3 regions of the Butyrivibrio sp. TB genome follow, and region 2 is predicted to be linked to each of the others. Evidence: predicted binding sites of a transcription regulator. Region 2 holds the regulator's gene; each other region holds the start of a gene.
What was found. Region 2 encodes Rex, which represses fermentation and respiration genes when NADH is low (regulators of the CRP and FNR family bind a similar motif). Its sites were predicted from a motif close to ATTGTTAANTANTTAACAAT; they were not measured.
Positions count from the first base shown of each region.

Region 1: BMX21_RS13095 (oxidoreductase) is a predicted target of Rex. The motif match lies at 5,240-5,259, and genes of this name have one in related genera.
Region 3: BMX21_RS15250 (phosphoketolase family protein) is a predicted target of Rex. The motif match lies at 2,235-2,254, and genes of this name have one in related genera.

Region 1 covers NZ_FOER01000019.1:83,979-91,634, reverse strand. Annotated here, with positions in the region: gene BMX21_RS13125 (carboxylesterase family protein) at 1-793, shown strand, start outside; gene BMX21_RS13120 (helix-turn-helix transcriptional regulator) at 738-1,931, opposite strand; gene BMX21_RS13115 (nitroreductase family protein) at 2,133-2,645, opposite strand; gene BMX21_RS13110 (Dabb family protein) at 2,719-3,024, opposite strand; gene BMX21_RS13105 (helix-turn-helix domain-containing protein) at 3,215-3,544, opposite strand; gene BMX21_RS13100 (MATE family efflux transporter) at 3,657-4,985, opposite strand; gene BMX21_RS13095 (oxidoreductase) at 5,367-7,358, shown strand; gene BMX21_RS13090 (discoidin domain-containing protein) at 7,512-7,656, opposite strand, start outside.
Region 2 covers NZ_FOER01000010.1:27,640-35,295, reverse strand. Annotated here, with positions in the region: gene BMX21_RS08270 (leucine-rich repeat domain-containing protein) at 1-288, shown strand, start outside; gene BMX21_RS08265 (hypothetical protein) at 290-883, shown strand; gene abc-f (ribosomal protection-like ABC-F family protein) at 1,184-3,202, opposite strand; gene BMX21_RS08255 (redox-sensing transcriptional repressor Rex) at 3,392-4,039, shown strand; gene BMX21_RS08250 (hypothetical protein) at 4,302-4,949, shown strand; gene BMX21_RS08245 (NAD(P)H-hydrate dehydratase) at 5,019-6,629, shown strand; gene alr (alanine racemase) at 6,783-7,656, shown strand, end outside.
Region 3 covers NZ_FOER01000025.1:6,824-14,479, forward strand. Annotated here, with positions in the region: gene BMX21_RS15240 (MFS transporter) at 1-382, shown strand, start outside; gene BMX21_RS15245 (ArsR/SmtB family transcription factor) at 444-1,592, shown strand; gene BMX21_RS15250 (phosphoketolase family protein) at 2,325-4,712, shown strand; gene BMX21_RS15255 (glycoside hydrolase family 36 protein) at 4,834-6,675, opposite strand; gene rbr (rubrerythrin) at 7,232-7,656, opposite strand, start outside.

The DNA.
Region 1 (7,656 bases), on a different contig from region 2:
GCTTACCAAGGAATCAGGTCATAGCGGCAACTACGGCTTATATGACCAACTTGAAGCCATCAAATGGGTTCATGATCATATAGAGTACTTTGGCGGCGATAAGGACAATATTACACTTTTCGGTCAATCAGCAGGCGCTATGAGTATACAGCAGCACTGCTTCTCTCCCCTTACCAAGCCTTATATTCAAAAGGTATATATGGCAAGCGGAGGCGGAATTGGCAAGGAATTTGCAGGTGTAAGTTCTGTAGAAGACAGTTATGACTATTTTGAAAGACTTACAAGTCTTCTTGGAGATGAGCCTGAAGATTGGAGACAGGTTCCTGTCAAAGAGCTTATAGAAAAGTTCCAGAGCGTGATAGACAGAGATCTTATGTCGCATTGCTGCCCGCATATAGACGGACTTATCATACCCAAAGATCCTGCACAGTCATTAGAAGACAAGGACTACGCAGATGTTCCATATCTTCTTAGCACAAACTCAGAAGATATGGCACCACAGTTCCTGCATCAGATGAGCAAAGACTTCTGCAATACTGTAAATAGGAACGAAGGCAGAGCCTACTACTTCTACTTCTCAAGAAAACTCCCCGGAGATGACAAGGGAGCTTTCCACTCAGCAGAGCTTTGGTATACGATAGGATCCATACGTAAGTGCTGGCGTCCGATGACCCAGGAAGACTTCGATCTGTCGGACAAACTGGTAGATATGATATGCGAGTTTGCAAATACAGGTGCTATATCTTATAGCTCCTTCGATACGCCGATGGCGTCATTTGAAATTCATCCTTAAATAATTTGACAAAATAATTGGCATCAGGAATTCCTACACTGCCGCTGATCTTCTGAATCTCATCGCTTGTAGAGATAAGAAGGCCGGCGGCTTTTTTTAGTCTTACTTTTCTAAGATACACAGCCGGAGTAATACCTGTTTCTTCTTTAAATTGTGCGATCATGTAACTTTCTGTGATATTTAGCTCTTTGGCAATATCCTTGATAGTGAGCTCATTCATATAATTTTGATTGATAGAATACATGATGCTCTGAGTCATCGCAGAGTATTTCTCGTTCTTAATAGATCTCACCATCTCACAGAACTCTTTTAACATAGTCTCACAGGCATCTATCATCTGCTTCTGGCTCTGCGCAGCAGCTATTGCTTTAGATTCCTTGGTTGTGATCTTATGTATGATAGGTGCAGGAACTCCCGCTTCATAAGCTGCTATCCTGCTCATAGCTCTGTTAACAGCAAGTCCCAGTCTTTGGTCTTCCATATTGAACTTCTTGGTCCACATTCCGGAAGCATTCTCAGACAAAAGTTTTCTATAATGCAGCACCTCCTGAGTATTGCCACGCTTTATCGCATCCATATACTGTCTTTCAGTCATATAGTGAGTCTCAAGATTGGCATTACTCATCTTCACAAGCTCATTATCATAAATATCCTCGTTTTTTTCATATTTATATGCAGTATAATGCTCAGTCAGATTCTCAAGATCAAGGCTTCGCAATATACCGCGGAGTATTTTCTCCATAATGCTCTCGTGTATCACAGGATATCTGCCATAATAGATAAGAAGATTCTGAGCATCCATATTCTTTTTGTCTATCTTATTGCAGATCTGGATGCTCCGCCCGATCGTCATCTCTTCTGCAAGATAAGGTCCTAGTATTACAGGTTTATCTTCATAGTAAAAAAGGATGATCCTTACATGGAGAATGTCTTCGAAATAGTTAACATTATCATGATGACTCTTATCAAGTATCAGTTTAAGAGCATCTTCTGTAAGCCATGACTGTGCATCTATTACTCTATTGTCACTGCAGAATCTTTCGATATCTTCATATCTATCAAAAGTCGAATAATCTATATTAAAAATATCATGAATAAGATTCATTGTTACTGTTAACTTGTCAAGTTCCTTGTCCATATAAGTTCCTTCTTAATAAATATTTATCGGCTCCATAATACAGAATCATTGATTAAATCAGTTGTTGCAAAGCCGCAGCGTCCCATGATAGACACAAGCTCAGCTGTCATGGAATTAATCTCCTTGTTATCTTGTTGGAATCGTTGTTACCAGCCATAAACACCTCCAATATTAAGTTATAGAACCCCATAACCCGATTGATTACAGATAGCTTACAGTTTCAGACAGATCTTTTCTCTTACCATGATTCTCAAGTGGACCAGCTCCCTCTGCTGCAAATCCAAGGTCAAGGAGCATGAGGATTTCCTCATTATCCGGAAGTCCCAGATCTTTGGCAAGTTCATCGGGATCAAAGAAATTGATCCAGCAGCTGTCAACACTTTCATCAGCTGCAGCCAGGATCATGTGAGTTGCAACTATAGTCGCATCTTCAATACCTGAGTCTCTCTTGCCGCCCGGATAAGTAAATACATTGTTCTTATCAAATGCTACAGCTATAACCAAAGGCGCACCATATCTGCAAGGTGTAGCTTTATCAACCTTTGCAAGAGCATCGTCTGATTCAAGCACATAGATATGCTGCTCTTGCAGATTCTTTGCAGTAGGAGCAAGTCTTCCTGCTTCAAGAATATGCTGAAGGCTAGCCTTATTGACCTTTCTGTCACTGTACTTTTTGCATGAATAGCGGTTCTTAACTACGTCTTTAAACTCCATACTCTAATCCTCCTGTGTTATAGAAATCATAACTTATATTAAAAATATACTTAACGCTGTTATTAATAATTTCCTATTGAACAATATAATCCAGGCAGCTTCTAAGCTTGGTATATGGTCTTACCTTATTATCAGCTACAGCTACATGCTCAGGATGAGTCGCATAATTTTTAAGCGCCTCTTCACTTTCAAAAGTTGAATCAAGCATCAGATCGGCATTGGAAGAAGGTAAAACTTCTATATTAACCTTGATCTCCACAATTCCCGGAACCTTATCTTTAAGGCCCTCAAGGCCATCCTTGATGCTCTTTTTGATATCAGCCTTCTCAGAATCAGAAAGCTCATCTTTTAATGTCCACAAGATCACATGCTTTACCATAAGTGTTATTTCCTTTCTATTGATAGTTATCTTTTTATACTCAAATTTCAGTAGTCTCAAATATCATTATAACTAATGCATTTAGAAAAAAATATATTTTTAGAATTTCTTAATACATAAAAAAAATCCGAAACCTACTATGGAATCGGATTTTTAAACTTTACTTACAAAATAAAACCATAGGCCAATGTCACTTTATCGGTCTTGCAATATTTACTGTAGGTTGTACTGAGAAACTAAGTCCAAGCTTATTAAATATTTTCAACAGAGTGGAAAGATTTGGCGTTGTTTTACCGGACTCGATCCTAGCTACGGATGAATGTGGTATACCACATAATTGCGCCAATTCTCTTTGAGATAATTCAAGATTATGTCTTTGTTCTATCATAGCTCCAACAATAGCTGATATTTCTTCGACTTCATCAATATCATTCCCTATAATGGGAGAAGTTTCTCTTACGTGATCTTTATATTTTTTCCAATCACTCATGTTTTCCGCCTTTCCTTTTTCTCCAATCATCTCTTTCTGCCTATGCTTTTTCAATTTCTCTGCGTGGAGTCTTCTGTGTCTTTTTTCATCATTATGATAGCATTAATGCGTTCAAGATTCAATAATTATATATTTCTGCTACTCACACAATTTCTCTCCAAAGAAAGACCCTAAACAGCCAAAAGGCAACAACTGTAGTGATAATATCAGCTGTAACCTGCGCTGCAATAACACCGTTAAGACCTGCCGTTACAGATAGAATTATCAGAGCTGGCAAGAATACAACCCCCTGCCTGCAGGATGATAAGATAAACGCACCTATCGCCTTGCCTGTTGCCTGAAATGTGCAGATAACTATAAGACATATCCCCATGAGCGGCATTCCAAGAAGCTGGAATATAAGCATCCTTGCCCCCATATCTATCATATCAGGATCAGTCAGAAATCTTCCAAGAATCACTTTGGAAAAAAGAGAAAGAATAAAAAGTGCTACAAGTCCGGTTCCGCCTGTAATAGCCATTCCAAATCCCATGATCTTCTTAAGCCTGTCCTTAAGCTTTGCTCCATAGCAGTATCCGATAAGAGGCTGACCGCCAAAAGCAAGACCCACGATAACGAGTACAGCAATGTTAACGATCTTAAGGACGATACCCATAATGGCGATATTGTCATCGCCGTAAGGTTGCAGGTATCTATTGGTGAGGGTAATACCAACTGTCTGCATCAGATTCGTAATACTTGAAGGAAGTCCTATAGCCAGAACTCCAGAGAATGTCTGCGCGTCAAAGCTAAGGCCTTTCGGATCTATAGAGAGCACATCACTCTTTTGGACAATGATTATGACAAAAAATACTGAGGTGACAACATAACCTATAGCAGTTGCCATAGCCGCACCAGCAGCGCCAAGTCCAAGTCCAAAGATGAAGATAGGATCAAGGATTATATTAACAACAGTTCCAACAACAGATCCTACCATCGATTCCATAGCCTTACCTTCTGCTCTTAAAAGGTTAGAAGGAACCAGTGAAAAGATGACAAAAGTTGACGCAAGAATAAGCCATGTATAGTACTGCTGCGCATAATCATAAGTATTATCAGTAGCTCCAAGCAGCATAACTACCTGCTTTTTAAATACCAGCATAAGTATAGTAAAAATAATACCTGTGATAACAGAGGTATATATACAAAACGTACTCTTACTCCTGGCGCCTTCCCTGTCATGTGATCCAAGAACTCTTGAAACCACAGAGCTTCCGCCTATTCCAAATATATCTCCTATTGCCAGAAGCAGTGTAAATAAAGGTGCGCACAAAGATACTCCTGCAATAAGATCCGTATTGCCGGTCAGCGCGATAAAATAAGTATCCACAAGATTATAAATAAGAGTAACTACCATACCCATAACAACAGGCAGAGCCATCTTCATATAAGCCTTGGGAATCGGTGCTTTTTCAAATAATTCGTTTTGCATTGTTTTATATCCTTTCCAACATGTTATCTTTTTGAGCAAAAAAATAATCCATGACCCGAGATGGATTATGGATTTCCTAACCGTGGCCAGCGATGCAAGCCCTACTACAATATTTAAATATGAAATTCATGGATGAATTTCTATGTCATGATACCACCTTGTCACTTTTTGAGTCAATAAGCGAAATGAATTGTTTAACTCTATCAACTATTTGTTGATGGCTCATAGCGTGATCATATTATAAAATTAATACATATGATAAAAGTTTAACAAAGGCAGGTTAAGCTTTTACACCCGGCTTATGAAGCGTGCTACTAACGCATGTTTCATTATTTTCTCACCAATATATACCAATAATAAACAGGTAGGAGGACAATTTATATGAAGTACCAGGGACTTTTTGAGCCTATCAAGATCGGTAAGCTCGAAATCAAGAACCGCTACGCTATGGCACCCATGGGACCACTTGGTCTTGGCGACTGCGAAGGCGGCTGGAATGACAGAGGTATTGATTACTACACAAGACGTGCCAAGGGCGGCATCGGTCTTATCATCACAGGTGTAACATTCTCAGACACTGAGGTTGAGAAGCCTTCTTTCCCTAATACACCTAACTCAACTTACAATCCGGTTCAGTTCGTAAGAACAAGCCGTGAGATGACAGAGCGTGTACACGCTTACGGTTCTAAGATATTCCTGCAGATGAGTGGTGGATTCGGACGTGTTACTATCCCTACAAACCTTGGAGAGTTCCCTCCTGTATCTGCTTCTGCTATCCCGCACAGATGGCTTGACAAGACTTGCCGTCCACTTACTGTAGAAGAAATCCACGGAATCGTAAAGAGCTTTGGTAAGGGCGCTTACAATGCTAAGCGTGCAGGCTTCGACGGCGTTGAAATCCACGCTGTACACGAAGGCTACCTTATCGACCAGTTTGCTATCTCCTTCTTCAATCACAGAGAAGATGAATACGGCGGATCACTTGAGAACAGACTCAGATTCGCTAAAGAGATCCGTGAAGAGATCGCTAAGACTTGTGGCTGGGACTTCCCTGTTGCAATGAGATTCTCACTTAAGAGCATGGTCAAGGACTTCCGTGAAGGTGCTCTTCCGGGCGAAGAATTCGAAGAAAAAGGCCGTGATATCGAAGAAGGTATCGAGGCAGCAAAGCTTCTTGAGAAATTCGGCTATGACGCTCTTGACGTAGACGCAGGAACATACGATGCATGGTGGTGGAATCACCCTCCGATGTACATGGAGAAGGCTCCTTACAAGGAATTTGCACGTATCACTAAGGAGAATGTAAACATCCCTGTTATCATGGCAGGTCGTGTAGATAACCCTGATACAGCTATTGACTGTCTTAACAAGAATATCTGCGACATGATCTCCCTTGGTCGTCCTACACTTGCTGATCCTGATATCGTTAACAAGATCCGCAGAGGTAACCTCTCACAGATCCGTCCATGTATCAGCTGTCAGGAAGGCTGCATGGGTCGTATCCAGACTTACTCTCTCATCAACTGTGCTGTTAACCCTCAGGCAGGCAAAGAGAGACTTAACAAGTACAACCCTGTTGTTAAGAAGAAAAAAGTCCTCGTAGTAGGCGGCGGTGTTGCAGGTTGTGAAGCTGCACGCGTACTTGCAGAAAGAGGTCATGAGCCTGTCCTTTATGAAGCATCAGACAGACTTGGCGGTAACCTCATCCCTGGCGGTGCTCCGGCATTCAAGGAAGACGATATCGCACTTGCTAAGTGGTACGAAGATGAAATGGTACGCCTTAATGTAGAAGTTCATATGAATACAAAGGCTACTGAGAAAGAGATCCTTGACAGTCAGTATGATGCTGTTATCCTTGCTACAGGTTCTCGTCCTAAGATGTTCTCACTTGGCGATGATGACAAGGTTTACTCTGCAGAGCAGGTACTTCTTGGCAAGAAAGATGCCGGAGACAAGGTTGTTGTAGTCGGCGGCGGTCTTGTAGGATGCGAACTTGCACTTGACCTTGCTCAGAAGGGCAAAAAGGTAACTATCGTAGAAGCTCTTGATAAGCTCATGGCAGTTAACGGACCTCTCTGCTCAGCTAATAAGGAAATGCTTGAAAAGCTCATTCCATTCAACGGAATTGACGTTGTTACAGGTGCTAAAGTTACAGAATACAAGGACGGCGTATTAAAGGCATCTGTAGGCGAAGGAACTAAAGAGCTTGAAGCTGACAGCGTAGTACTTTGCGTAGGTTATGCAAGCGAGAATACACTCTACAACCAGTACAAGAATGATGTAGACGAGATCTATCTTCTTGGCGATGCTAAGCAGGTATCCAACATCATGTATGGTATCTGGGATGCATTCGAAGTTGCTAACCATATCTAATCCCCCACTAACCACTACTACAGCTTTGTATATAGCTGAAATCTTTTTCATAACCTCCCTTTTTTAATATATATAAGCTCTCATCAGATGTAACTTCTGGTGAGAGCTTTTTGTATTTATCATTATCTGATCATAATTTTTCTTAAACTAAACTCAATAAACCAGCAGTTCGCTAACACAGGTATCATCGTACTTGGCACCTTTCTCAGCGCCTGTGATCGTAATAACTATCGTATCTGTCATAACAGGCTCATCAAGCTCGATCTTGGTCCTGTTACTATCAGCAAGATTATCTGAG
Region 2 (7,656 bases):
CAATCATGTTCCAGATCTATTTATTATCCTTCAACAATAGTTAGGATAGATCCTATTATAGATTCGAAAACAACAGTATATTGTCCAGTTATGAGTGAAATTGAAATCGACGATTATAATGTTAATGATATTCAAGGAACTATTGTTGTTCCGGAAGGTTCCTTCCTTGAATCATTCTGCCAAGAAAATAATATTAAATTTAGAGTAATGACATATGAAGAAAAAACAATATGTGAAGAAAAGACCAATTCTGTAACCGATAAAGTCGTATATGCAAATGAGGAATGATATGGAAATAAATATAAAAGATATTATTTTCAAATTAAAAAAATATTTTTGTAAAGTGGTAGAGAAGAGAGAGGTTGCGATTCTTCTTGTAGAAATAGGTATTATAATTTCTTACGCACTATTATGTAATATTACGCATTACTATCAAGAAAAGAACGCCTCATTCTTTGGATTTGATAGTAAAGATTATTATACTGCTGAAGGCATTAAAATCTGGGATGAATACGGGTGTTCTATTTTTTTTGAAGATAAGCAGGAGGAAGTACAGGAGAATCTTGAGAGCATAATAAGTGATTCAAAGATTATTGAGAACATACAGACAGATACAAAGATATTATTAGTTTTCAATAGGTATAGTAAAGTCGAAATAGAAAGTGCTATTAATGCAATTGTTTATGGTTGTAAAAATAGCAAACATAGTTCAGGTAAATATAATTCTATAAAGGAAGTACCAGAACCTCTTTTAAGAAGTACATACTATGAAATTATAAGTCATACTTATGATTCAGAATTATATAAGGGGGTAAAAGCATACTTCGATCGATATATTAGTAACCTTGAACAGGATGCATTAAATCCAGATTTTATGGAATGAAATCCAAATATAATTATTTTAGAGATTGTCGGTTATGCTGTTAACCATATTACTACTTACCGACAGACAAAAGAACTAAAGACTGTGATCTTACAAGAAATAGATGATGCTAAGATCATAGATGAATACTCTGAAACAGGTAATCAGTGATTTATGAAAAAGATAATAATTTTAGTTTTAGCAGTTATAATCGTTGCTTGCCAGAACTGACAATAGAGGAGAAGTAAATTATAAAAGCAAGGGTATATCTTCTGAATAGGAGATTAGGCCCTTGCTTTTTTTCCTAAAGTATAGCCAGCGTCATTCTGACAACATAGCCCACTTGTCATACAACACTTCAAGCTTTGCAGTGATATCTTCCTGCTCATCTGTACGCTTACGAAGCTCTGCAAGGTCGGTAGCAATCTCTGGCCTTGACATCTCTTCGTTAAGAACTTCATTGCGCTCTTCAAGCTTTGCAATCTCTTCTTCACAAGCCTTCAGCTCTTTTTCCTTCTTCTTCTGCATAGCAGCTGCGGCCTTCTGTGCCTTCCAGTCAGCCTTACCATCAGAAGCATCAGCGCTATCACCTGCATACTGGAAGCTGTTAGCCTTAATTGATGAACTAGAAGCGCTGTTATTGCTGCTTGTAGAAGCCGCACCACCAAGCAGCACGCCACTGGCAGCAGCGGTAGCAGTAGCAGACTGATTACCTGCAAGGATCTGAGCCATACGCTCATCATGGTGCTCGAGATAATAGTCGTAGTTACCAAGATAGTTAACAAGCACGCCGTTTGTAAGATCTAGGATCCTGGTAGCAGTCTTGTTGATGAAGTATCTGTCGTGGCTTACGTACAGGACAGTTCCCTCATAGCCGTTAAGAGCACTTTCAAGAACTTCCTTACTTGTGATATCAAGGTGGTTTGTAGGCTCATCGAGAAGCAGAAGGTTTGCTTCAGAGAGCATAAGCTTTGCAAGTGACATACGACCCTTTTCACCACCGGAGAGGTCGCCGACACGTTTAAATACGTCTTCGCCAGTAAAGAGGAAGGCAGCAAGCGTATTTCTTATCTCTGTATTATTGAGAGTCGGGTACTCATCTGAAATTTCTTCAAAAAGAGTCTTTTCATCATGAAGCACGTGGTGTTCCTGATCGTAGTAACCAGGGTGAACTTTGACGCCAAGGGTTATCTTGCCTGCATCAGGTGGCAGAAGACCATTGATGATCTTAAGCATTGTGGTCTTACCGGTTCCGTTATCGCCGATTATCGCAACGCGCTCGCCTCTTTTTATTTCGAATGATATATTCTCAAAAAGGTGGGCATTGTCAAAAGACTTTGAGATGCCCTCAACGTTAAGTACGTCATTACCTGATACGCAGGATGGTGTGAGCTTTATCTTCATCTCATCATCAACTTCTGTAGGCTTTTCGATACGCTCGATTTTCTCAAGCATCTTTTCTCTGCTCTCGGCACGCTTTATGGATTTCTCACGGTTGAAGCTCTTGAGCTTATCGATTACTTCCTGCTGGTGCTTGATCTCCTGCTGCTGATTGATGTAGGCGTGCCATGCTATAGCGCGGCGCTTTTCTTTTTCTGTAGCATAGAAAGAGTAGTTGCCGTTGTAGATGCTGGACCTTGTCTGGTCGATCTCGACAATCTTGTCTGCAATCTTATCAAGGAAATAACGGTCGTGGGATACGATCAGTACGGCGCCCTTGTAGTTGAGAAGATAGGTCTCAAGCCACTGTATGGAATTCATATCAAGGTGGTTAGTGGGCTCGTCCAGGATGATAAGGTCAGGCTTTTGGAGAAGGAGCTTACCAAGGGCAACTCTTGTCTTCTGGCCTCCGGAGAGGGTACTGATGGACTTTCCGAACTCTTCATCTGTAAAGCCAAGACCTCTGGCTACTCCGGCGACTTCGCTCTGCCAGGCGTATCCGTCGATAAGCTGGAAGTGGTGAGTCATTGCGGTGTAGTCATTCATGAGCTTTGTAAGATCGTCTCCTGTAAGGACCTTCATCTGTTCTTCAGCTTCGCGGATCTTCTCTTCAAGTTCTATTGTATCTTTTTTGACAAGCTTAAGTTCATCATAGATCGTATTGCCTGAATCTATGTTCTGGTTCTGCGCCAGGTATCCAAAACTTGTATCCTTGGCAAAAACAACTTCGCCTTCGTCAGGTGACAGCTGACCTGTTATTATCTTTAAAAGTGTAGTCTTGCCGGCTCCGTTGATACCGACGATGGCTGCTTTTTCATTTGCTTCTATGTGAAAAGAAACACCTTTTAAGATGTCTTTACCGTCGAAAGATTTACATATATTGTGACATGAAAGTAACATGATATACCTCGCATCATTTGTGCTTTGAAATGCAGGCTCAGTCTTGAAATGGCTGGCCTTGTATTTTATTCATAACAGCAATATATTACACTGATTAGGACATAATTTCAATTGACTAAAGTTTAACGATTCGCTACAATTATAGAGTGATACAAAATTAACAATAATAACAGATCAGGAGGAAGGCGCATGGATAAAGAAATATCCCAGGCAGTAGTCAGCCGCCTGCCCCGTTATTTCAGATATCTTGGTGAGCTTAAGGCTAGCGGAGTAGAGAGGATTTCATCTCAGGAACTTTCTGATATAATGAAGGTTACAGCCTCACAGATAAGGCAGGATTTCAACAATTTCGGTGGATTTGGACAACAGGGATATGGCTATAATGTAGAGTATCTGTATGATGAGATCAGTAAGATACTTGGCATTGACAAGAAGCACCAGCTCATCATTATAGGAACGGGTAATCTTGGTACAGCTCTGGCGGGTTATACCAATTTTTCAACAAGAGGATTTGTTTTCAAGGGTGCATTTGACCGTGACCCGGCTCTTCAAGGCAAGATGATAGGCGATGTTGAGATACGTCCGATAGAAGAGATTGAGGATTTTATCAAGAAGAACAATATCGATATCGCAGTTCTCACAATCCCCAAGGATCAGGCAGTTCCAATGGCCGACAGACTTATTAAGGCAGGCATCAAGGCAATATGGAATTTTGCTCATGTGGATCTTGATGTTCCGGAGAATGTTCAGGTTGAGAATGTTCATCTTTCAGACAGCCTTATGAAGCTGTCATACAACATTAACCGTTATGAAAGATTCCATGGCGGTAAGAAGTGATTTTTGGCAATATATAAATCGATAGTGATTGGCAGGCTGTGCTGGGACTTAGGTGATTCCGGCGGCCTGTCATTTATATTGATGATATATAGTATAATAAGTATAGGGGCTTTAAAAGCGGTTCTATTACAATATTTTAAGTCCATGATCTTAAATATATATGAATGCAGGTGTGTTCTAATTTAATTCGGGGGATTATCCGAAATACTAAATGCAGGTTTTCGTTGTTTGAGATATAGTCGTGCCTAAGAGGAAGGATGCTATGTCCAGAGAAGAAGATGTCTATATGCCGGCTCTACTTGGCAAGAATATACCAATTGTAACAACTGATGAGAAGTGGAAGCTGCTCTTTGGTGAAGAGGGTGTTAGTGATGAACTGCAGGCTCTTGCCGATGAGCTTAATAAGCTTGTGGATGAGCAGGCCAGGTTCAAGCAAAAGATCAAGGATATAAAGCGTCTTAAGAAGACACTGCTTGATGAAGTGATAGGCATATCTGACAGGCTTAATAAGGGCGATAAGTCTGCAGGTAAGGAGCTTGATGACAGGAAGAGACTTATAGGGGATTGTAATGCTCAGATTGAAGAGCTGGAAGATCGGCTTTTAGGACTTCCCAGAGAGATATATCAGCTCAATTATAAGGTTATGGTGGCATCCATGTCTGTATGCTACGAAAGACTTCATCGCAATACAGATGAGATCAACGAGATCGATGAGTGGCTATCCAATACGAGAAAAGAGCTCAAGAAACAGGTCATTAGACTTCAGGAAGGTGAGATGGAGAATTTCAACCTGTATTCATATATGCATGATATCTTCGGACCTGAAGTTATAGATATATTCGATATGGAATATGATCCCGAGAGAAATCACAGGATCAGAACTCCGGGGTCAGGATCCATACAGACGTAATGTACTGGCTTATTCGTAATTGGTCAATAATTAGTACTGACTCATTCATAATAAGCAAAAAGGGGACATATGCAGTATTTAGTAACAGCCAAAGAAATGAAAACATGCGATCGTAATACTTCAGAGCACTTTGGGGTTCCATCCATTGTACTTATGGAAAGAGCTGCTCTGGCTGTTGCTGCCAGAATCGGTGAGTGGAAGAGAGCTATGCACACTTCCAGAGCTTTTAATGTTCTGATCGTTGCAGGACACGGCGGCAATGGCGGTGACGGGATAGCTATCGGAAGGATTTTGTATCAGCATGGCTACAGAGTGCAGATAGCTCTTGTTGATGACAAGGACTCTAATCCTGATACTGTATCCCAGAAGAAATGCGCAGAGGCGTATAATATCCCAATGGACACTTTTTCCAATGTACGAGCCACCAAATCACAAATGGAATGGGATATCATAGTAGATGCTGTCCTTGGAATCGGATGTACCAAAGATGTAGAAGGCGAATATGCCGAAGCAATAATGTATATCAATGAATGTAAGAAGCTCAAGGATGAATCTACTCTTGTAGTCGCTGTTGATATTCCATCCGGCATAGATACTGATACAGGAAGTGTTCATCTTCTTGCTGTTAAGGCGGATCTTACTGTTACATTTAATTTTGCCAAGATGGGGCAGCTGCTGTACCCAGGTACTGAGTACTGCGGGCAGTTATTTGTAGAAGATGTCGGTATTACAGTGGACGGTTTTCTTGGGAATCTTCCTGAATATTTTTTCTTTGATGAGGGTCCCGAAGATCTTCTTCCAAGGAGAGTTGGCTATGGTAATAAGGGAACATTCGGCAAGGTTTTAGTCATTGCCGGAAGCGATAAGGTTACGGGCGCATGCCTTCTGTGTTCCAAGTCAGCATTCCATACAGGTGCTGGTATGGTCAAAGTATTTACGACACTAGCTAATGTAGAAGCTATTAAAAGCAGTATTCCTGAGGCAATGTTTGATTCATATGCCAATATTGAGACTGACAGCAATATAGACAAGATCAGAGATATACTTATTGAAAATATGAAGTGGGCGTCCGCTATAGTTATAGGCCCAGGGATTGGAACAGGAATGGTTGCCAAGGCCATCCTTAGCATCGTACTAGAACATTATGACAAGTTCCTTGTTGCGGATGCAGATGCCATTACTCTGATAGCACAAGATAGCCATATAAGCGAGCTTGCAAGATCCTATTCTGACTCTAAAGACAAGCAGCTTGTTATAACTCCTCATGTTGCTGAGTTTGCAAGGCTTTACAATGCTGCATTTGGCGATGAGCGTCCTGAGCCTGTTACGGTCTATGATATTAAGGAAAATATGTTAAAGTGGCCTTTGGCACTTTCGGAGTATTATAACTGTGTAGTAATATGTAAGGATGCAAGGTCTGTCGTGGCGGGAGCCGGTAAAAGGCAGATGTATGTTAATATATCAGGTAACAGTGGCATGGCAACTGCAGGATCAGGCGATGTGCTTGCAGGGATAATCGGAGCTTTGAGCTCAAGAAAGCTTGGAGCCTTCCAGACTGCCTGCATTGGAACCTTCATACACGGTCTTGCCGGCAATCGTGCGGCTTCCAGAGTGGGAGAGTATTATATGACAGCAAGTGATATAATAAAGGAACTTGCAAATGTTCTTCCGGAAAAATAATAATAGAATTAAGAAATTGCTTTTTGAATCATAGAAAATATTTTTGATCGTAGAAACTGTCTTTGGATTATAGGAGCTGTTTTCTTGGATCATCAAAAGATATGGTCATTGGGCAATCTCTGAATTCATTAAGATAGAAAGCGTATTTATAAAATGAACTCACATGAAATAGTTAGCAGACAGAATCTTTCTAAGGAGATGGCATTAAAATACCCGAGGGTATGTGCTGCAGTTGATCTTGATGCAATTCTTTCAAATATGCATTCAATGCATGACAATTTAAGGCCTGAAACCAAGATGATCGCAGTTATCAAAACTGATGGTTACGGTTTTGGAGCAGTACCAATTGCAAAATTACTTGAATCAGAGGACTATATTTGGGGATACGCCTGTGCAACCTGTGAAGAGGCGATGGAGCTTAGGGACAATGGGATCAGAAAACCTATACTTATTCTGGGATACACATTCCCTTTCTCTTACGATACCCTTATTGAAAATGATATAAGACCGGCAGTGTTCAGATATGATCAGCTTGAGCAGCTTGAAGAAAGAGCTGCAAAGAGGTCTGAGACTTGCAAAGTTAAGGTTCATATTGCTGTTGATACATCTATGGCCAGAATAGGTGTTCGTCCTAATGATGACGGTGCTCTCTTTGTTAAGAAAGCGCTCTCCATGAAGCACATCGAAGTTGAGGGAATCTTCACTCATTTTGCCAGAGCTGATGAGAAAGACCTTACAGATGCTATAGAGAAAAAAGATATATTCGCAGCTTTTATAGAAAGAGTAGAAAAAGAAAACGGCGTTAGGATTCCTCTACATCACTGTGCGAATTCTGCCAGCATCATAAGTATCCCGCAGGCTCAGATGGATATGGTAAGGGCCGGAGTTACAATGTATGGAATGAAGCCTTCTGAGGATGTTCCTACAGACAAAGTGAAGATCACGCCTGCACTTGGACTGTATAGCCACATCGCTTATATTAAGGATGTACCTGCGGGTGTTGCTGTTAGCTATGGCGGAACCTATG
Region 3 (7,656 bases), on a different contig from region 2:
GCCACTGTATGAAACTAGATACGGAGCTGCTATAACACTATTACTCCTGTCTATAGCACTTGGCTTTGGTATATCTCTTGGCAATATGTATATAAATGTTGAGATGTTCAATGTTATTGACAGATCTTACCTTGCAAGAGTTTCAGGCATAGGAAGTGCCATTTCTGTTGGAATTACACCCGTAACTGCTTTTATTATAAGTATTGTGGTAAAATTAACTTCTACAAAGGTTATACTGGTTATGGCAGGTGTTGTTGCTTTCCTTTTTGGCATGTACATGCTCACATCAGGAACCAAGGCTATTGTAGAAGCTGAAAGAGAAAACAAAGAGTCTTCTGCTCTGGCTGATGAAAAAAGCTGTGCAGATGAAATAATAGCTTAAGATCGCCGGACTCTCCCAAGGGAAGTGGTTTTCCGCCTACGAACACGAAAGGATTCTATTTATGAACAATTATTCTTATAAAATACATTATGTATACGAAAGCCTATCCCTTTTAAATGTATTGGTGGAGCCAGCTCCATATTTTAAGCCGCATATGGACAAAAGTGCTGTCGATTATGACATCATCCCGGGGCCAAGGGAAGAAAAGTTTGTAGAACTGCTCCAGCGTATAGAAGACGATGCAAGAGAAGAATTTGCACAAGATATTGACGATATAAAAAGCTATTATGCCCTTGAAGATAAGATAAGCTATTCATTTGCAAGTATGCTCCTACTCCACGATAGCGTATGTCCTGCTATGAATGATATTCCGGAGAACATATCTATCAAAGATTATCAAAAGTATATTAAAGATATACCAGAAGAAAGCTACAATAAGTATTTCTATCAGCTTATAAGAAGAGCCGGCAAAAACGCTTCTGACAATGATGATGCAGAATATGCCGGTATCTGTGATATTATCGATGCTATCTATGAAATGGATATAGCTGACAGTGACAAATTAAAACTTCAGCAGCTCTATATACACCGCAGTGAGCATATACCAAAGCTCTTAACTATCATAAGCCGCGCAGCCAAAGTTCTTAAAAGATATGAAAAAAAGCTCGAAGAGTTCGGTAAAGATACTATCGATTATGCCAAAAAAGATGCCGCAGATGAGCCATATGTAGATTATGTCATGAAGAAAATGGGATATTCATCTTCCGGTTTTAACTCTTCAAATGATTGTTATATCACTCTCTCCTATCTAAACTGCATGAAGGTCAGTCTGAGTTTTAAAGGGGACGATATCAAAACAGCAAGGCCTATAGCCCAGATAGGAGCTATATACAGCGACAATCTGACATATGACAAAATCATGATCAAGAGAACGAGCATAACGCAGGATAAGGCTCTTACGATCTTAAAACTTCTGTCTGATAAGAGTAAATTAGAAATCCTACAGCTGACCAGGGATGAGGCATATTATGGAGCACAACTTGCCAATAAGATAGGGCTTACGACAGCTACTATATCACATCACACTTCAGCTTTATTTGAACAAAGTCTCTTACAGATTGAGAAAGTAGATTCTAAGATCTTCTATAAACAAAATCAGGAGACTGTTAAGTCTTTGATCAAATATCTTGAGGATACACTGCTTAAGTAAACAAAAGGCAATGCACTTCCTTTAGTTTTTATACTTATACAATTCAAATGAGGTAGGTGTCAAAAGTTCCTTTTGACACCTTATGACTAACGGATTGTTCCGTTTCTTCGAAACTCTCACAATCCTAAAACATTCGCAAATCCGCACTACGTGCTACTTTGCTCATGTTTTGCGGGTCATAAATTCATATTCGATTTCGAGCAAGCTCGAATCGAAATGACTTTTGACCCTTACGTCATTCAAATAATAATTATAGTAAATATCACTTTCCAAAAAGCGGATAGACCTTTCGGCCTATCCGCTTTTTGTTTTTGAAGTATTTTTGCAATTTTCGGAAACAGCTAACTAAATTATTTTAGCATATGCCAAATAATAGAAGCAAATAATGGTTTCTGACGATTTACAATAACACACAAATATGGTATCATTCTTATCATATCTTGTTCCTATCTGGTCAAGTATTGCTCTATGTATTCCAAATTATTCGCCCTATTATTCAAAATTTTTATCATATAACATTCCGACTATCAAGTATACTTAATGCTTGCTTTATTTTTTTCATTAATTGCTATATTTTTAGGTACAAATAAAATATTTTAGTTTCCTATTGTAATTTTTCCCACAATGTTATATTATCGTGTTCGTGTTAATTTTTTAACACGAAGAACTATATGGTAGATGACATTTTGAATTTGTTATTTACTGGTATTTACAAGTATTAAAGGAGAAGAAATGGAAGACGTTAAGACAACTGTCTGTGAAGAAAAAGGACCTATCACAGACGAGCTACTCACCAAAATGAACGCCTACTGGCGTGCAGCCAATTATCTTTCAGCCGGCCAGCTTTATCTGCTTGATAATCCTCTTCTTAAGAAGCCACTTACAATGGATATGATCAAGAAGAAGATCGTTGGTCACTGGGGAACTGTACCTGGACAGAACTTTGTTTATGTTCACTTAAACCGTGCTATCAAGAGATATGACCTTGATTTGATCTTATTATCAGGTCCCGGACATGGCGGAAACTTCTATGTTGCCAACACATATCTTGAAGGCACTTACAGCGAGATCTATCCTAACATCAGCGAAGACGAAGAAGGTATGCAGAAGCTGTTCAAGCAGTTCTCATTCCCAGGCGGTGTTCCAAGCCACTGTGCACCTGAGACTCCCGGTTCTATCAACGAAGGTGGTGAGCTCGGCTATTCTATAGCACATGCATTTGGTGCTGTATTTGATAACCCGGACCTTATTGCAGCTGTTACTGTTGGTGATGGTGAGGCTGAGACAGGACCTCTTGCTACATCATGGCAGTCCAATAAGTTCCTTAACCCTAAGACAGACGGTGCTGTTCTTCCTATTCTGCACCTCAATGGATATAAGATTGCTAACCCTACTATCCTTTCACGTATCTCACACGAAGAGCTTGTGAAGTACTTCGAAGGTATGGGCTGGAAGCCATATTTCGTAGAGGGTTCAGACCCTATGTATATGCACAGAAAGATGGCTGAAACTATGGACAGCGTCATCGAAGAGATCAAGGCTATCCAGAAGCACGCTCGTGAGACAGGCGATACAACTCGTCCTGTATGGCCTATGATCGTCCTTAGAACTCCTAAGGGATGGACAGGCCCTGATTATGTAAATGGCGATAAGGTTGAAGATTACTGGAGAGCACATCAGGTTCCTGTAATGATGGATCATGATGATCACCTTGAGATCCTTACAAAGTGGCTCAAGAGCTATCATGCAGAAGAACTCTTCGATGAGAATGGTAAGCTTATCCCTGAACTTAAGGCACTTGCTCCTACAGGCAATGCACGTATCGGTGCTAACCCTCATGGTAACGGTGGTCTGCTTCTTCGTGACCTTCGTCTGCCTGACTTCCGCAAGTACGCTTTCGATGTAACAGCTCCCGGCGAAAAAGACGGACAGGATATGACAGAACTTGGTAAGTTCGTTCGTGATATCATCAAGCTCAACAAGGAATCACGCAACTTCCGTGTATTTGGACCTGATGAAACCAATTCTAACAGACTTAATGCTGTATTTGAGGAGACAAACAGAGTTTGGAATGCAGATACTCTTGATATAGATGATGCTCTTAACGCTGATGGTCGCGTTATGGACTCAATGCTTTCAGAGCATATGTGCGAAGGATGGCTTGAAGGATACCTTCTTACAGGTCGTCACGGTTTCTTCGCAAGCTACGAGGCATTCATCCGTATCATCGACTCAATGGTAGCTCAGCACGCTAAGTGGCTGAAGGTTTGCAACCAGCTTCCATGGAGAGAAGAGATCGCATCTCTTAACCTCCTCCTGTCATCTAACGTATGGCAGCAGGACCACAACGGTTTCACACATCAGGATCCCGGTTTCATGGATCATATCGCTAACAAGAAAGCTGACGTAGTACGTCTGTATCTTCCACCAGATGCTAACTGCCTGCTCTCTACTTTCGATCACTGCGTAAGAAGCCGTAACTATGTAAACGTTATCGTTGCATCTAAGCATCCTCGTCCACAGTGGCTCACTATGGAACAGGCTGTTAAGCACTGCACACAGGGTATCAGTATCTGGGATTGGGCTTCCAATGACCAGGGCCAGGAACCTGATATCATCTTCGCTTGTGCAGGTGAGACACCTACACTCGAGGCACTTGCAGCTGTATCAATCCTTAACAAGGAGCTTCCTGAAGTTAAGATCAGATTCATCAACGTTGTCGACCTGTTCAAACTTCAGCCTGCATCAGAGCACCCACATGGTCTGTCACACGCTGAATATGACATGCTCTTCACAACTGATAAGCCTGTAATCTTCAACTTCCACGGCTATCCTACACTTATTCACGAGCTTACATATCGTCGTCACAACAACAGACTTATGCATGTTCGCGGATATCAGGAAGAAGGAACTATCACAACTCCATTCGATATGAGAGTTCAGAACAATATCGATAGATTCCACCTTGTACAGGATGCTCTTAAGTATCTTCCACAGCTTGGAAACCGCGGCGCATATCTGTATCAGCGCATGAGCGACAAGCTTGTTGAGCACAAGCAGTACATCCACGAGGTTGGTCTTGATCTTCCTGAAGTAGCTAATTGGAAATGGGAGAAATAATCCTTTCATAAAGCTCACATAACGGAGTCATAAAAGTGTTTAAAATAAAAGGTCTTGCCGCCGGATAAAAATCCGGGGCAGGACCTTTTTAGCGAAGTTTCAGGCAAATTTAATTATAAAATTATCTTCTTAAGAAAAAAGCTTTTCCTCTAAAATCTCCATCCAGCTCACTGCCAAAGGTATCTATGATGTTATATCCGGACAGATACTTATCTATTTCAGGATTACTGCCATTTTCGAAAGTATGTGCTACCAGAAGCGCTTCATCTCCGTACTCTCTAAGCACAGCCTGATATCCTGTAAGATTATTGTAGTCATTACATTTGCAGTCTATTACAGTTGTCACGCCATTTTTTATGATATGCTTAACTTCATCATAGAAATCTATAGCCTTATGTGTAGTGTCCCAGGCTCTTTGGTCTATATCAAATATCTCACCACTAAGGCACATTCTTCCAAGGAATGCTGAGCTTAGGATATAATTGACCCTATGGATGTCATCTGCTGCTCTTAGAACTGCCCATATCTGGCTCTGCTCGGGGCGTATGACTCTGTGAAGGTTAGCGGCTATTACAGGGATGCTCTTGCATTCATGGGCATCAGAGAAGCTGGCCTGTGATACAAGTTCCATCATAGAAGGCTCTAGTCTGTGTCCGCCGCTTGAACAGTTCTCTATTACAAGAGACGGAATTTCATCAGAAAGCTTTTTGAAGAACTTCTGAGTTCCAAGAACGCTTTGTCTAAGGCCTTCTCCAAGGCTCTCTGCGCCATCGCAGCCTACACCTATAGTATCGTTATAGTCAATTTTGATATACCCAAATCCGTTCTTTTTCAAAAAATCTATTACCTTCCTTGACAGATAATCTATGCACCAGTCATCTCTCATATCAAGAAATCTCTGACCATCAACATTGATAGGATCACCAAAACGCTTTAACAGGTGCTCAGTCTGTTCATACAACTGTGATAGTGTTGCCGCCTTTTCAAACTCGAACCAGATGCCGGGGATAAGGCCATAAGACTTTATCATATCTGTCATCTCTTTGATTCCATTTGGGAAAAGCTCAGGACTTTCGTCCCAGTCTCCTATCGTATCCCACCAGAATTTATCAGGCTGTTTGTACCAGCCGCTGTCTATAACAAGGTATCTGACCTTAGTATCTTTAAGTGCTTCGCATATCTTCTTAACATTATCGAGAGTAGGATTGCCCCAGGTCGTGCAGTATTCATTGTATATAATAGGCATATCCTTATCTACATCTGCTATACGAGGGTTCTGCGCCTTTACAAGCTTATCACTCACTTCAAGTAAAGACTTACCCTTAGCAACGACTGCCCTAGGCGTAGTGAAGCTCTCGCCGCTTCTGATGCACTTACACCAGTGGCCGTAATCAAAATCTGCAAGACCTCCGCACAGCGAAACAGGATCAGCTGTCCTAAAGACCTCTATCTGCCAGCTGGAGGCGCAATATATCTGCACACCGATAAATTCACCGGTAGCAGTGTTTTCAAGAACAGCATATGGGAACCATTTACGGACAGGCATAGAACCTATCTGTCCGAACTTCTCGATTCTGGTCCCATGCTTGTTCCAGGATGGTTCCATGTTAAGATCAGTAAGTTTCTGTGTTAGAAGCTTACCTTCAGCGCTCCAGAAAGACGTCGCTCTATGAAGGACATCTGCTTCTATATTATCAATACAAAAAGATGACAGGAGATCTATTGTGATATCCTTGCTTGATGTATTCTCAAAGACAGTGTAACACTGTGTCACATTACCTTTTGGTATATGATAAGCTGTAACCTTATAATTATCAGCTTCATATACAGTCTTCTCAGCATCCTTATATACCTGCTTACATCTTCTGACACTCTCACTATTAGCAAGCGATATACCATTAGTATAATGTCCGTTAAAAGAATCCCCTCTTACCTTCACTTGAAATGCATATACTTCTTCCATAAGTTCTCTCCTTTTGATAAATACCTTCTACCATATTTCTAAATGCAGCCCCCTCGCACTTGTACAATACAGCATCACCAAAGTTTTTGCTGCACCGTACAAGTGCGAACTTGAGTAACCAATACTAATAATATTAAAAATTACATTACAAAAAAGCTTGGAACTTTTGATATAAATAACAAAACTTATTAATACACGCTCTATTTGCAAACTTCCACAACTTAGCCAATGCGGTATCCCCTAAAGCTTTGCCGGGGCGGATGGTATATAAAACATTGACGCGCTTTTAATCGTTTTTACAAATTCATGAGCGTGATAGATGGAGTTTTTTATTCTGCCCGGGGTCTGCTTGTCTGAGCGAAGCGAGTTTCAGACCCCAGAATAAAAAGCTACAGATATCATGCCATGAATTGAAAAACGATTAACAGCACGTCAATGGTTTATATATCATCCGCCCCGGCAAAGCTTTAGGGGATACCGCACTGGCCTTGCACGCACTTTCAAAAAAAGGATGTCACATTTATGACATCCTTTTAGTAAGCTATGGAGTTTATTATCAATAGTTCTCTTCGTGAACTTCGAAGTATGACTGAGGGTGATTACATACAGGGCATACTTCAGGAGCCTTGGTTCCTACTACGATATGACCGCAGTTTCTGCACTCCCAAACCTTAACTTCACTCTTCTCGAAGACTTTAGCAGTCTCAACATTCTTAAGAAGAGCACGATATCTCTCCTCATGATGCTTCTCGATCTCGCCTACAGCACGGAACTTTTTAGCAAGCTCCGGGAAACCCTCTTCCTCGGCAGTCTTAGCAAAGCCCTCGTACATATCTGTCCACTCATAGTTCTCACCATCAGCAGCTGCTGCAAGATTCTCCTTGGTATCGCCGATGCCCTTAAGCTCTTTGAACCACATCTTAGCATGCTCTTTTTCATTGTCTGCTGTTTTAAGGAAAAGAGCTGCGATCTGCTCATATC